DNA from 2 places in the Parabacteroides sp. AF17-3 genome. Region 1 is predicted to be linked to the other one. Evidence: riboswitches for the same ligand, from Rfam matches in the RefSeq annotation. Region 1 holds a riboswitch; the other holds the start of a gene.
What was found. A riboswitch is a leader RNA that binds a small molecule or an ion and turns the genes downstream of it on or off. The one in region 1 is predicted to bind cobalamin.

Region 1 (7,816 bases):
CTTCGAACGGAAACGGTTTTCAACCCTCCTATTCCACCATAATCCTTGACGGTCACCCCAGAGAAATGTTTGACGACTTCCGAGAGATTTTGTACTCCCAACCGTTCGATGTCTACACGATCCATCACCTGCAAAGGGGTGGCTTCACGAACAATAGAGGGAGAGATATTCCCTATTACTTCTATTTCAGATAGTTGGAAATAAGTCGTTGTATCTATCTGCTGTGAAAACGTATATGTAGATATAAACAATTCCACAATAAAAATCATTAAAAAGTTTATATTAAACATGCCAATACACTTTAACTAATTAATAAAATAAATACTTCATGTTCAGACATTAAATCAACCATATTTCCACCTTCATATTCTAAAAAATTAGAATTAAAAACAAATAAAAAAGCAATTATCAATATATAATACTTACAATAAATTTACTATGTTCACGTCCTATATTGTAAGTATTTATATATTGCCTTATGAATCGTTGTTCATAAGGCAATAATTGTATAATTAAACAAATCCAATGGATCAATATTTGTTGGAGATAAACGATTTACAAAATCCCTTATGGCATAATCATCTAATAGTTTATCTGCATGTATCGAATATCCATATTTATTCTTTCCCTCTGAACAAAGCAGATAAATAGTATTATTAATAGAATCAATATATTTAACCATTTTTGTTTCATCCAGGCCATCACAATACACACTAATTTTATATTTAAAAGGAGTATTATCACTCACTATCTTCAAACCATAAATATTACTTACTCGTGCTATTTCACTTTGAATATACTCATTGGCTTGTCCCATATATAAATATTTTGACTTAATAATAACATCATCATTAAAACGTGTTATTAAACTAGTCTGAAAAACCCCTATTTGACCTGAAATATAAGTCAAACGTATATTTATATATGGTTCTTGCAGTGTGGGAAAAGCTGTTATTTCTGATTTATAACAATCTAATAAACCTTTTTTCAGATTTTCTTCCATAACAAAATCAGCTAGTGGGATAAGTCCATTCTCCGAAATGTCAACAATACTATGTTTATCTTCATTATTTAAAGTACTCAACCAATTAGAAAGATTAACATTTAAATCATTTATATTCTTAGGAGGGGTAAAACTAGCAAATTCAGCACCACCTCCTATTGTTTTAACAGAAACCATCATTGATGTCAATTCATTAGAACTAGTTGAACCATTTGAATAACTTTTACCAAGGCCTAATTCGCCGGACACCTCAGAACCGTTTTTCATTTTAAAACCATAAGAAGCATTTATATCTGTATTCATATCCTTTTCGTTTGTTTCTTCAGATATATTTTTCTTATGCAACCCCGTGTATACAACTGAGGCACGTCCTCCTGTTATAAAATCGGACAACACAAATCCACCATAATTGTAAAATAGCTCAGTTGGAGTTGTTCCATATAACTCATCTTTAAAATCACTTGATAAATAATTCAAAATAATTTCTTTCCTAATACGTGAGCTCATTTGCATTACATACTGAGATCTTTTATAAATAACATCCAACTCTCCAAAAACTCTATTTTCTTCATTAAGAGTTGAATTAGTAAATATTCTACTCATTTTTCTTTTTGCCCCGATAGAAAATAAACCTAAATTTAAAGAAAATCCCCCATTGATTTTTTTACTCATACTAGATTTCTCTGTATACCTTTGAAAATCTGAATAAGCAAAGCTATTAGCAATACCTTCATTAAGATTTTTAGTTAAAAAATAACTTGGTTTATCTTTGGATAATTTTTCAATATCAACTACTGAATAAGTTACATTTTCTATTGTACCTACAGGAAAAAAATCATCTTTATATGCTCTTCCCAGACATTTATCAAATGTTACTAACAACCGGGGAGAAAATTGAGAGTGCGACTTAGTATTCTCTATTGGTACCCAAGGATAATCAGGATCTCGCTCTTTTAAAACAATTCCTTTTTCACTATCACTTTCAGGATATTCCCTTTGATCGTCCTCTTTATTACAAGAAATAAAAACTAATGCAAGCAAAAATAAAACAGTTTTCTTCTTCATAATATAATAATTTACATAAATAATAAAAAAACAAACGAAATCTCATGTAATAATATATACCTTTTACAAGATATTTTTTACTCAACTGTTAGCAACACGGTAATTATTAGATCTGAACAAATTTTTCCTAATTCCGATCTCAATAATGACTATAAACTCTGTATTGCTTTATTGAGCATTGATTAATACTGACAGATATTGCTTATATATCCAATTATATTTGGTTTAAGCTATATATACTCAGGTCTATCAACACCTTTACCCGAGGTATTGCATATTACAGAATAATGGCAGGTTTTCTGACTTGTTCTCCCATGATCGGCCGCCTTCCCAAGGATCCTAAAATCCTCAGTGGCAACAAGATTTGCCGGGGTTACAGAACTTACAGCTACGGGTACAGTTCCGGATTTGCACCGGATTCCCTATTACTAACGGCCGGCGGAAGCCAGACCGTTACACCATAATCCGGTGGCAAAAGTACAAATAATATCAATTACTATACCTGATAATTTAAAATACTACTTCTGGTAATATAATTTAACAGATCATACCACCATCCCCCAAACCACTCCGCACACAAAATGCCAACCCTTATTCTTCAAAAAACAGCGTAATTTTTCCTCAAATTGTTCCATATCGCAAAACAATTGGTTCATTTCGGAATGACTACAAAATTAGTTTAAAGTTTAACTAAATGCAAAAAAGCCAAAAAAGTAATATGTTCCGGTTTCCGACAGGTTGTTTTCGTAATATTGCACGGTTGAAAAAATATATTGACGAGGTTTAAAAAGAATTGTATGGGAGAAACAAAAGGTTATGTTTCGCAGGTTATCGGTCCAGTCGTGGATATTCACTTCGATAATGAAAAAGAAGAGAAAATAGTGCTACCACGTATTCATGACGCCATGGAGATAACCCGTCCTAATGGGAAAATACTGATCGTGGAAGTTCAGCAGCACATTGGGGAAAACACAGTCCGTACAGTCGCTATGGATACGACAGACGGACTGCAACGAGGAATGGAAGCCGTATCATGCGGTTCGCCCATTACCATGCCGGTCGGCGATCAGGTAAAGGGGCGTTTGATGAACGTGACAGGCGATCCGATCGACGGGATGAAAATGCTGGATAAAAAAGGAGCTCTCCCTATCCATCGTGAGCCGCCGAAGTTTGAAGATCTGACAACCAGCAAAGAGGTGCTCTACACCGGTATCAAGGTGATCGACCTGCTGGAACCCTATTCCAAAGGAGGTAAAATCGGGTTGTTCGGTGGCGCCGGAGTCGGAAAGACGGTTCTTATCATGGAACTGATCAATAACATTGCCAAAAAGAATAACGGTTTTTCTGTTTTCGCCGGCGTGGGTGAACGTACCCGTGAAGGTAACGACCTGTTGCGCGAAATGATACAGTCGAATGTAATCCGTTACGGTAAAGAATTTAAGGAAAGTATGGAAGCCGGTCATTGGGACCTGTCGAAGATAGACCACGAAGAACTGGCTAAATCGCAGGCGACACTGGTGTTCGGACAGATGAACGAACCGCCGGGAGCACGTTCGTCGGTCGCCCTCTCGGGACTGACCATCGCCGAATCGTTCCGCGACCTGGCTCCGGAAGGCGAGACTCGCGATATATTATTCTTTATAGATAATATTTTCCGCTTCACGCAAGCCGGTTCCGAAGTATCCGCCCTGTTGGGACGTATGCCGTCGGCAGTTGGTTATCAGCCGACACTGGCTACCGAAATGGGAGCCATGCAGGAACGTATCACCTCGACGAAAAAAGGTTCCATCACCTCCGTGCAGGCTGTTTACGTACCGGCAGACGACTTGACCGACCCGGCACCGGCAACGACCTTTACACACCTGGATGCTACCACCGTGCTGAGCCGTAAGATTACCGAACTGGGTATCTATCCGGCAGTCGACCCGCTGGAATCGACATCCCGCATCCTCGACCCGCTGGTCGTAGGCAAGGAACATTACGAAACGGCACAGCGTGTGAAACAGATACTCCAGCGTAACAAGGAGTTACAGGATATTATCTCTATCCTGGGTATGGAGGAACTTTCGGACGAGGACCGCCAAACGGTTAACCGCGCCCGCCGTGTACAACGTTTCCTGTCGCAACCTTTTGCCGTGGCGGAACAATTCACCGGCGTACCGGGCGTAATGGTCTCTATCGAAGACACCATCCGCGGATTCAATATGATCATGGACGGTGAAACCGACGATATCCCTGAACAGGCCTTCCTGAATGTAGGAACGATTGAAGATGTGATTGAAAAAGGAAAGAAACTGGCAGAACAAGCAAATTAAAAACGTATGGAACTGGAAATCATATCCCCTAGTGGCGTTTTATTCAAAGGAGAGACAAATTATGTATCCTTTCCGGGTACGGCAGGCTCGTTCGACGTCCTGCCCCATCACGCTCCGATGATCGCTGCCCTGGAAGAAGGAGTTATCCGGTACCAGACAAATGAAAAGAAAGAACAAGAAATAAAAATACAGAGCGGATTCGTCGAGATAAAAGGCGATATCCTGTCCGTATGCATCGAATAAAAAAATACGATCATGAGCGGTAGATTAAGAATGAAGCTAATGGGCTTGACTACCTTTATTAATGTAGTTATCGGCGTCGCACTGGGAGGCCTGTTATACACCATCTGGCCTTCGCATTATTATGAGTGGTATCCTTCGATACCGGTGTTTTACTGGCTAAGCAGCATGTTTATGATCTACTTTCTGGATCATGTCAAACGGAAACACGGAGACGTTACGGTTGTTACTTATATGGTAGTCCGCCTTTGCAAATTCACGCTCGCACTGGTTTTCCTGTGGCTTTATGCCGCTTTGGTCGGACAGAACCTGAAAGCCTTTGGCTTCACGATGATGTTGTTCTATTTCATTTATCTTGTACTGGAAACATATACATTGTATCTGTTTGAGAAAAAGAGAATGAATAGTGAGAAAAAAGAAAAAGATGAACAGAATAAAAAATAACAGCCTGTTTTGGTTTACTTTCTTGTTACTGGTTTGCATCAGCTTTCCGGTAAGCGCCTCCACGGATGCGAAACAAGGTGAGGTAGATGTGCAGGATATCGTATTCTCACACATCAAGGATGCCTACACCTGGCACATCACGGAGTGGAACGGGAAAGAGATTTCCATACCGCTGCCCGTCCTGCTGAAAAGCGAAGAACGCGGATGGGACTTGTTCCTCTCCTCACACCTGCATCATGGCAATGTGCATCATAACTATTACATCGCCAATGAAGGTAAACATGCCGGAAAGGTGGTAGAAAAAAACAGCAGAGGCGAAGAAGTAAAGCCCTGGGACTTGTCGCTTACCAAAAACGTATGCGGCCTGCTTCTCAGTTGCGGCTTACTGCTTTTCATCGTGCTGCGTACCGCCCGCTGGTATAAAAAGCATCCGTATGAAGCCCCCGGAGGATTTACCGGATTGATGGAGATGGCGGTCATGTTCATACATGACGGCGTAGTGAAGGAAGGAATCGGCAAAGAATATAAGCCTTTCTCTTCTTATCTGCTGACGGTCTTCTTCTTCATCCTGATAAACAACCTGATCGGTATTATTCCGATTTTCCCGGGAGGAGCCAATATCACCGGTAATATCACAATTACCGCCGTGCTGGCCTTATGTACATTCCTGGCAGTGAACCTGTTCGCTACCAAGGAATACTGGAAGGAGATATTCTGGCCCAACGCCCCTATCTTCCTGAAGTTACCGTTGCCGATCATGCCCTTCGTGGAATTTTTCGGCATACTCACCAAGCCGTTCGCCCTGATGATCCGTCTGTTTGCCAATATCATGGCCGGACATACAATCATTCTGGCGTTGACTTGCCTGATATTCATCACCGCTTCGATGGGAACAGCCATAAACGGCACGATGACAATCGTATCCGTATTGTTCACCGTGTTTATGAACTGTCTCGAACTGCTGGTGGCATGCCTTCAGGCCTATATATTCACCCTGTTGTCGGCCAACTATATCGGATTGGCCAAAGTACGGGAATGAACAAACATATTTATTAATAATAAGATTACTAATTTTAAAGATTGAGAGTTATGTTATCAGCAATTTTATTACAAGCAGCAGCCGGTGCAGGCATCGCTAAACTTGGAGCAACAGTAGGAGCAGGATTAGCTGCTATCGGTGCAGGTATAGGTATCGGATTGATCGGTAAAGGTGCCGTCGAAGGTATCAGCCGCCAACCGTCGGCAGCCGGTGACATCCGTACGTCCATGCTTATCATGGGTGCATTGGTAGAAGGTGTTGCCCTGTTTGCGATCGTAGTATGTTTCTTAGGATTGTTCCAATAAATAAAAGTAAACTATGTCATTGCTCACACCAGACGCAGGGCTTTTATTCTGGATGATCCTTTCTTTCGGAATCGTCTTTGTTATTCTTTCCAAATATGGTTTCCCGGTAATCATCAAAGCCGTGGAACAACGGAAAGAATACATTGATCATTCCCTCGAATCGGCCCGCCAGGCAAACGAACAACTTGCCGGCATCCAGGCCGAAAGCGAAAAGATTCTTGCCCAGGCAAGAGAGCAGCAGAATGAGATTCTGAAACAAGCCCTGGCCGAAAAAGAACAGATTATCAGCACAGCCCGGCAAAAGGCATCCGCTGAGGCACATCTGCAACTGGAGGAAGCGACACGCCGGATAGGGGAAGAAAAGGACAAAGCCATCCGCGAAGTCCGCACCGAAATCGCCGACCTGTCAGTCGCCATTGCAGAGAAAGTGATGAAAGAGAAAATCAGCCGTACCGATGAACAGGAAAAGATCATCAACGGGCTGCTCGACAATGTTTCGTTTAGTAAATCATAAGATATGGACGTAGGTACAATCTCTTCCCGGTACGTCAAAGCACTCTTTTCGCTGGCAAAAGACAAGCGGCAGGAGGACCGGGTATATGATGACATGAAGATGCTGACCATCAGTTTCGAGCAAGAGCCGGGACTGAAAGCGGTGCTCGACAACCCTATCTTTCCCCTGGAGGAGAAAGTAAAGTTGCTGACTACCGCCGCCGGCCTGGAAGTATGCGAGTTGTTCACCCGTTTTATCCGCCTGGTACTTCAGCACAAGAGAGAGAGCTTGTTACCGCTAATGGCATATATTTATATCCATATGTACCGGAAAGACAAGAAGATCACCCGGGTGTTGTTCAAGACACCGGCTCCGGTAGATGAAGCGACACAGGAACATTTAAAGGAACGGCTGAAGGAAGAGACCGGCAACACCATCGAATTCATGGGAGTGATCAAGCCGGAACTGATCGGTGGCTTCGTGCTCCGTATCGGTAATACCCGGATAGATGCCAGCTACGCCCGGCAACTGCGGGAAATCAGAAATCAGCTAATCGAAAAAAATTAAAAAAGAAAAACGTATGACAGACCAGATAAAAGTAAGTGAAGTTTCCGCCATTTTACGCGAACAACTGGAAGGTATCAACACCACGATCCATCTGGAAGAGGTGGGCACTGTGCTTCAGGTCAGTGACGGTGTGGCACGTATCTACGGGCTGGACAATGCCGAAGCCAATGAATTGTTGCAATTCGACAACGGAATGGAAGCCATCGTGATGAACCTGGAAGAAGACAACGTAGGTGCCGTATTGCTCGGCCCGACCGACCAGGTAAAAGAGGGCGACACGGTGAAACGTACACGTCGCATCGCTTCCATCAACGTAAGCGAGAACATGATCGGTCGTGTAATCGA
Region 2 (7,816 bases), on a different contig from region 1:
ACGAACAGAGCATCCGGATGCTCGCTGACGGCGATCCGTATGCCGGCTTGTGTGCGGGTGATCCCTTTTTCGGTAGCGAGGGCAACGGTTTTCTCGTCTTGCAGGTAACATTTCACTTCGAGTCCCATGCGTTGCAAAGCTCCTTTGCGGATACCGGATGCTGCCATGGTGACATCGGTGATGATGGTACGGACTGCGCCACTGCTTAGTTTTTCGTAGAGCGTAGAAACGGCATTGTCGTCTACCCGCAGTACATTTTCCATATCGAAATCGGCTGTTGTATGGATGGCATGCAGCAAGGCCCATTTCTTGTCTAACGGAATATCCTGGTTTTTCAGTTCTTTCTCGATGGTGCGGAAACTACGGATCATGATGTCCTGGCCGATTCCGATTTCCTTAGCGGCCATTTTGATCTCGCCGTAATAACCGCGCGGGGTAATCATTTTATTTTCGAACTGATAGGTCTGTGAGTTGCCGATAAGGATGACAGTGAACATATCCACCTGTTCCGGGTCGAAGTCTGCCAGTGTAGTGATCGTCACTTCCTGTTCTTCGCGTCCTGCCTGGCGGACAAAGCCGACCGGTGTCTGCGGATCGCGTTCCTGTAGGAAAATTTCGATCAGGCGGTAGAGCTGCCAGTAGCGGCCTTCACTTTTGGGATTATAGATGGCGGTGATAAAGTCTGCCGAAGCGGCGGCTTTGATGCGTTTTTCTATCAGTTCCCACGGTGTCATCAGGTCGGAGAGGGAGATCACGCAGAAGTCGTGTCCTACCGGGGCACCCAACAGGGAGGCTGCCTTCTGGAAGGCACTGATTCCGGGTAAAGCTTCGATGCTGATGTCACTTCCTTTTTCGCGTTTCATCTCGTAGATAAGCGGGGCCATCCCATAGATGCCGGCATCGCCGGAGCTGATAACAGTTACTACTTTGCCTTCGGTCGCGTAATTATATGCTTCTTCGGCACGTGCCTTCTCCCGTTTCATCCCTGAGTCGATACATATGGCTCCGGGACGGATTATCTTTTCAATGAACCGGAAGTAATATTTGTATCCCACGATAACGTCTGATTGCCGGATGGCAGATAACACTGCGGGAGTAATGTCTGATTCACTGCCGGGTCCGATACCGGCTACGATTATTTTACCTGTGCTCATTTATAGCTTTGAGTTATTGATTCTGATACATTCGGTTGTAATCATGCAGACACAAAGATAATCTATTTATTTCGTACCGGTAGACTTTTGACGGTTTTGTTCTTAAAAATACGTTTCCGGGCTTTGCGTTTGAGTTGCAGGTATTGCAGCCAGGAAAATACTCGTAGTAACACAACAAGTAAAATAACACCTGACAGAATATAACAGACTAAGGGAGTTGACATTCTCCCCTCAACAAAAGTATTATCCCCACCCTTACCAAGGGATAATAACACATACAATTTGGTCATCATAATTTAATAAGAATCTGTATTTTAACAATACAAAGGTAGCCTATGCTGCAGAAGGGGAATATATATAAAATCACATATAAAATATATAATCTGATATTCTTTCAGCTGTTTAGTTTCTTCTTTAATTCTTCGGGGGTAAGTCCGAATTGTGTTTTACAGAACTTATAGAAATGAGAATGTGAACTGAAATCGAAATCGTCGATTATACTTTTGAAATCTTCACCTTCCGTTGTCAGGCATTTTAAAATCCGTTTCGCCTTTTCATTCAGTAACCACTGGTAGGCAGGAATACCGAAGTTTTCTTTGAATTTGACCCGGAAGGAGTTTATCCCATATCCCATCAGATTGGCCAGTTCTTTGACATTCTTTACTTTCATATAATTTTCCGCTACCTGTTTTTCGAACTCAGACGGGTGATTGGCCAGCAGATAGAAAAAATGACCTAAATCTTTACTGGGGTAGACTGTTTTGAGAAGATAGAACAGTTCCTCTCTTTTGGCAAGATATAAGTTGTAATTCAAATAATTATTCTCCAGATACTGGATGAGAAGTTTTAAAAAGCTGTAGAGAGGTTCGATTATCTTTAGTTCTATCCATTCAAACGAGGATTCGGGTAACAGGTCATATTGAGCCCGGAAACGAAATAACTCATCGATAGTCAGACTATCGAAGGTGAACGCAAGAATTTGCGAACATGGAGTAATTTCATAGGTGTATTTTTCATGCCCTTTAAGAAAGAGCATATGCGGTTCGCCAATGGACTTCGTTTGAGTATGTGGAGAATATATTTTTACTGATCCGTCCAGTATGAAGAAAATCATATTATTATATAGGTAAGATTCAGTTAAATCTATTCCTTCGGGCTTTATGAGAAGATCAAAGCCTGCATGTAATGACTGACTGTTAGGTATTTCAGAAGGCGCGTTATTAATCGTACTTTTCATGTTTTTGTTTGGATTTAGTTGTTGTTTTACACTCCATGTGAATGTATATGCAAAAAAAATACAATGTTCCAGTTTGTTATGTATACAAAATATCATTTTATGTATATATTTTGATATAAATAAAAATGCAAGTAAAGATGGTAAATAATTAGTTGATAATAGATAAAATGTCTATTGTTATTGCTCCTTTAATAATGTAAAAGTTCTGGTTGTGTAAATTAGAATTTCAAGAATGTATTGATATAAAAAACCGGCCTTTCCCCGTATGAGGAAAGAGGCCGGTTTTCATTTGTGACTCTGTGACGGATAATGGGCGTTTGGTCCGTCAGTCTTTTCCAGCAGCGTATTGCTTCTTTTTATCCATGATATCGACCATTTTGTGTTTGGCCGCAAAACGGGCATGTTCGATGAAGATGTCCTGTATGTCGGGATTCTGTCCCAGACCTTCCATCAGGACGGATACTTCGTAACCGTTGTCTCCCAGCTCCTTTTTCCAGTCGCCTGCTATATCATTGTTGACATGGTCGCCGGCAACGAACATGAAAGGCATGAGCATGACTTTCTTTACACCGCTGGCTTTGAGCTTGGCAAGCATCGTATCGAAAGTGGGATAACCTTCGATCGTTCCGACATGGAAGTTATCATAGCCTTTTGCTTTCAGCATATAATCGGTCACTGTCTTCTGCAACATACCGTGTGCAAAAGACATACTCATTGAACAACCTACAAGAAAGGCTGTCAGCAGACATTTCTTTTTCATTGAAAGAGATTTGTTTTATGTTCATAATAGCCCTCCTGGCCCCGGGAGAACGGATTTGTCTGTCTGGCAGGTTTCCTGACTTGCCCGGAAAACGACCTTCCCATCCTTGTCACGGACAGTGGTGTAAGCATGTTTTCCTTTTATAGCGGGCTTCACAGTAGCGGGCACTGTTCCGGATTCTCACCGGATTCCCTTTTATACGACAACCGGAGGCTGGCGTATCACCAAAGCGGGACAAAGATAGAAATTTATTTAAAATAAGGGAGCTTTTATAATCTCTTAATTGAATCTCCCGCAACAACTTTCTCATGGATTGTGTTCCATTTACCACAATAAAATCGGACATGGAATATGTCTTACTATTAACGTCAAATAATTGTATATATGGAGTGGTTTGCTGATTTGCTCAAACACTATCCGGAACTGGCTATCTTTCTGACACTGGCTTTCGGTTTCTGGATAGGTAAATTTAAGATAGGTAAATTTTCCTTGGGAACAGTTACCAGCGTATTGCTGGTCGGTGTATTAATTGGACAGTTGCATATCGATATTGGGGCACCCATTAAATCCGTATTCTTTCTTCTGTTCCTTTTTGCCGTGGGATATAGTGTTGGTCCGCAGTTCTTTCGCGGGCTAAAAAAGGAGGGACTTCCGCAGATGCTTTTTGCCGTACTGATGTGTTTGTTCTCTCTGTTTGTTCCCTTTTTGCTTGCCAAGCTGATGGGATACAATGCCGGAGAAGCGGCTGGATTGCTGGCTGGTTCGCAGACGATCTCTGCGGTGCTGGGAGTAGCGGAAGATACGATCAACCAGAGCGGGTTGAGTGCGGCAGACAAAACATCCATGATTAATGTGATGCCTGTAGCTTATGCTGTCTGTTATATTTTCGGTACGGCCGGTTCTGCCTGGCTGATGAGCGATGTGGCTCCCCGTTTGCTGGGCGGACTGCCTTCGGTAAAGAAGGCTTGTAAAGAGCTGGAAGCAAAGATGGGTACCGACGATGAGAGCGAGCAACCCGGTTTTATGCCGGCAGCACGTCCCATCACTTTCCGCGCTTATAAGATCAGTAATGACTGGTTCGGGGCAGGCAAGACCGTACAGGAGCTGGAAGATTATCTGGAAGGGCAGGGCCGTCGTCTGTTTGTAGAACGCGTACGAATCAATAATGTGGTATATGACGTGAAACCGGACCTGATGCTTCAGAAAGGGAACGAAGTCGTGTTGAGTGGTCGCCGTGAATTTGTGATCGGAGAAGAAGATTGGATCGGAGACGAAGTGAACGACCTTGAATTGCTGGACTTCCCGGCAGAGACATTGCCTGTACTGATCTCCTGTAAGAAGTTTTCGGGAATAACTGTAGCCGGTCTCCGCAGTGAAAAGGTGATGCACGGCGTCAGCATTAAAAGTATCAAACGTGCGGGTGTCAATATACCTGTGCTGGCTGCGACAAAGATTAATCCGGGCGATATGCTCGAACTGGTAGGTACCAAGATGGAGGTAAATGCTGCGGCTGCGACTTTGGGGTATGCTGACCGGCCGACCAACCAGACGGATATGATCTTTGTTGGTCTGGGGATCTTTATCGGTGGCGTGATCGGCTCATTGGTGGTACATTTTGGAAATATACCGATCAGCCTGAGTACGAGTGGCGGGGCATTGATTGCCGGACTGGTATTCGGATGGCTTCGCTCCAAACACCCGACATTCGGACGTATTCCGGAACCATCCTTGTGGGTATTAAATAATGTAGGGCTGAATATGTTCATTGCCGTGGTCGGCATTACGGCCGGACCGAGTTTTGTGACCGGCTTCAAAGAAGTAGGCGTAAGTCTGTTCATTATCGGAGCACTGGCCACGACCATTCCGCTGATAGCCGGTGTCCTGATGGGACGCTATCTCTTTAAATTCCATCCGGCCATTACACTGGGTTGTACTTCAGGAGCACGAACGACAACAGCCGCCCTCGGTGCGATAGAAGATGCGGTGGAAAGCCAGACGCCGGCGTTAGGATATACAGTTACTTATGCTGTCGGTAACACCTTACTGATTATCTGGGGAGTGGTGATTGTCTTGTTAATGTAAATCATAGAAAAAGATAGTTCAATTCTGATAAAAATAGAAATTAATAATCATACATATAATATATAATATGGAAGAAAACAATAAAATCGTAGTCACCCGTGAATACGAAAAGAAAATGTCGGAGATCAGTCCGTTCGAATTAAAGGACATACTGATCCGGTTAGCCGATGAGAGTGCCCGTAAGAGTACCCACATCATGTTGAATGCCGGTCGTGGCAACCCGAACTGGATTGCTACCACGCCACGCGAAGCCTTTTTTCTACTCGGCCAGTTTGCTCTGGAAGAATGCCGTCGCGGGGTTAAACTGGAAGACGGTATGGTCGGTCTTGCCGGCGTTCCCCAGAAACCAAGTATCGCCTATCGGTTCAGGGAGTTTCTTGATAAACAAGAGGGAACACCTGGTTCCGAACTTTTACGTGATACCTATAATTATATGGTACGTGTAAAGAATGTTGATGAAAACGACCTGGTACATGAGTGGGCAGAAGGTGTGATTGGTGACCAGTATCCTGTTCCCGACCGTATTTTGAAATATACGGAAGTATTGGTGCGTGATTATCTGGATCAGGCATTGTGTAACAACCAGCCGCCCAAAGGTAAATTCGATTTGTTTGCCACCGAGGGCGGTACGGCTGCCATGTGTTACATCTTCGACTCCCTTCAACAGAACTTCCTGTTGAATAAAGGAGACAAGATCGTCCTGTTTGCTCCGGTCTTTACTCCTTATATAGAAATACCCGAACAGGCCCGTTATCTGTTTGATGTAACGGAAATACATGCGCTGAAAATGACGGGTGACGGATATCATACCTGGCAATATCAGGAAAAAGATCTGGATGTATTGAAGGATCCGTCTGTTAAGGCTGCCTTTATTGTCAATCCGAGTAATCCGCCTTCTTATGCTTTGACACCCGGATTGACGGAGCGTATTGTCGATATCGTTACCAATTATAATCCCAACCTGATGATTATTACCGACGATGTATATGCCACTTATGTGCATGGTTTCCGTTCCCTGATGGCTGAGCTTCCTGATAATACATTGTGCGTTTATTCTTTCTCCAAGTATTTCGGTGCGACAGGCTGGCGTCTGGCAGTCATCTCTTTGCATGAAGATAACATCTATGACCGTATGATTGCCGCATTGCCTGATGATAAGAAAGAAGCATTGGCAAAACGTTACAGCAGTATCATGCTCGACCCCTCAAAGATGAAGTTTATCGACCGCATGGTTGCTGATAGCCGTCAGGTCGCACTTAATCATACATCCGGACTTTCCCTGCCACAGCAGACACAGATGTCTTTGTTTGCCTCTTTCTCCTTGCTGGATTCCGAGAACCTGTATCAGTCCCGCATGATCGACATCATTCACGAACGCCTGCACACCCTTTGGAAAAGTTCAGGATTTACCCTGCTGGATGATCCTCTCCGTGCCGGTTATTACAGTGAAATAGATATGGAAGTGTGGGCAAAGAAATTCTATGGAGACGATTTCTTCGAATATCTGAAAGCCAACTACGAACCGGTCGATGTCGTGTTCCGCCTGGCACAGGAAACATCGCTTGTCCTGTTGAACGGCGGAGGCTTCGATGCTCCCGAATGGTCTATCCGTGCTTCGCTGGCTAATCTGAAAACGGAAGACTATGTCCGGATCGGCGAGGGGATCGCTTCCATCCTTCATAGTTATGCCGCGAAATGGCAAGAATCGACAAAAGATAAATAAGTTAAGAATAGTTTATATATCGTTGAACAAAATAAGTTCGCCGCGCGTTTTATAAATGAACGTGAGGCGAACTTTCTTATTTGTATAGACAACCTCTATCGGGTCATAGACATTATTGAATAAAAGGTGTTTTATTTATATATACATTTGTTAATGACAAAATAGAAATGCAAAATGATATGATGTCTTATATATTACATTCTTTACGACATGGAATTTTTTTATTTGCATATACAAGCTTTTTGATAAACAAACAACTAATAAGATTATAATATGGTGTACGACATTGAAATGCTGAGAAGCTTTTATTCCAATTTCCCGAAAAGGGTAGATGTGGCCCGCGAAAAGATCGGTCGTCCGATGACTCTGGCCGAGAAAATCTTATATGCTCATTTATATGACGAAAAGGCATTACGCCTGTTCAGGCGTGGAGACGATTATGTGAACTTCCGTCCCGATCGTGTGGCGATGCAGGATGCAACGGCCCAGATGGCATTGTTGCAGTTCATGAATGCTGGAAAAAAGAAATCCGCTGTCCCGGCAACTGTTCATTGCGATCACCTGATCCAGGCGAATATCGGTGCGAAAGCAGATATTGAAACAGCAACAAAAGGGAACAGCGAAGTGTATGATTTTCTGAAATCCGTATCCGATAAGTTCGGTATCGGTTTCTGGAAACCCGGTGCAGGAATTATCCACCAGGTGGTGTTGGAAAACTATGCCTTCCCCGGCGGAATGATGGTCGGAACAGACTCGCACACGCCGAATGCCGGCGGATTGGGAATGGTAGCCATCGGTGTCGGTGGTGCCGATGCCGTCGATGTAATGACCGGGATGGAATGGGAACTGAAGATGCCGAA

Region 2: another riboswitch for cobalamin. It lies ahead of DWW91_RS16005 (sirohydrochlorin cobaltochelatase); the one in region 1 lies ahead of DWW91_RS13360 (MAC/perforin domain-containing protein).

The regions. Positions count from the first base shown of each region.
Region 1 is NZ_QTMM01000009.1:56,313-64,128, reverse strand. It holds gene DWW91_RS13365 (TonB-dependent siderophore receptor) at 1-269, opposite strand, end outside; gene DWW91_RS13360 (MAC/perforin domain-containing protein) at 491-2,068, opposite strand; cobalamin riboswitch at 2,340-2,546, opposite strand; gene atpD (F0F1 ATP synthase subunit beta) at 2,866-4,383, shown strand; gene DWW91_RS13350 (F0F1 ATP synthase subunit epsilon) at 4,390-4,626, shown strand; gene DWW91_RS13345 (hypothetical protein) at 4,639-5,067, shown strand; gene atpB (F0F1 ATP synthase subunit A) at 5,048-6,106, shown strand; gene atpE (ATP synthase F0 subunit C) at 6,157-6,411, shown strand; gene atpF (F0F1 ATP synthase subunit B) at 6,425-6,925, shown strand; gene DWW91_RS13325 (F0F1 ATP synthase subunit delta) at 6,929-7,471, shown strand; gene atpA (F0F1 ATP synthase subunit alpha) at 7,485-7,816, shown strand, end outside.
Region 2 is NZ_QTMM01000011.1:216,569-224,384, reverse strand. It holds gene cobJ (precorrin-3B C(17)-methyltransferase) at 1-1,154, opposite strand, end outside; gene DWW91_RS16010 (helix-turn-helix domain-containing protein) at 1,549-2,391, opposite strand; partial or broken gene DWW91_RS16005 (sirohydrochlorin cobaltochelatase) at 2,717-3,076, opposite strand; cobalamin riboswitch at 3,199-3,395, opposite strand; gene aspT (aspartate-alanine antiporter) at 3,536-5,233, shown strand; gene DWW91_RS15995 (bifunctional aspartate transaminase/aspartate 4-decarboxylase) at 5,301-6,956, shown strand; gene DWW91_RS15990 (aconitate hydratase) at 7,230-7,816, shown strand, end outside.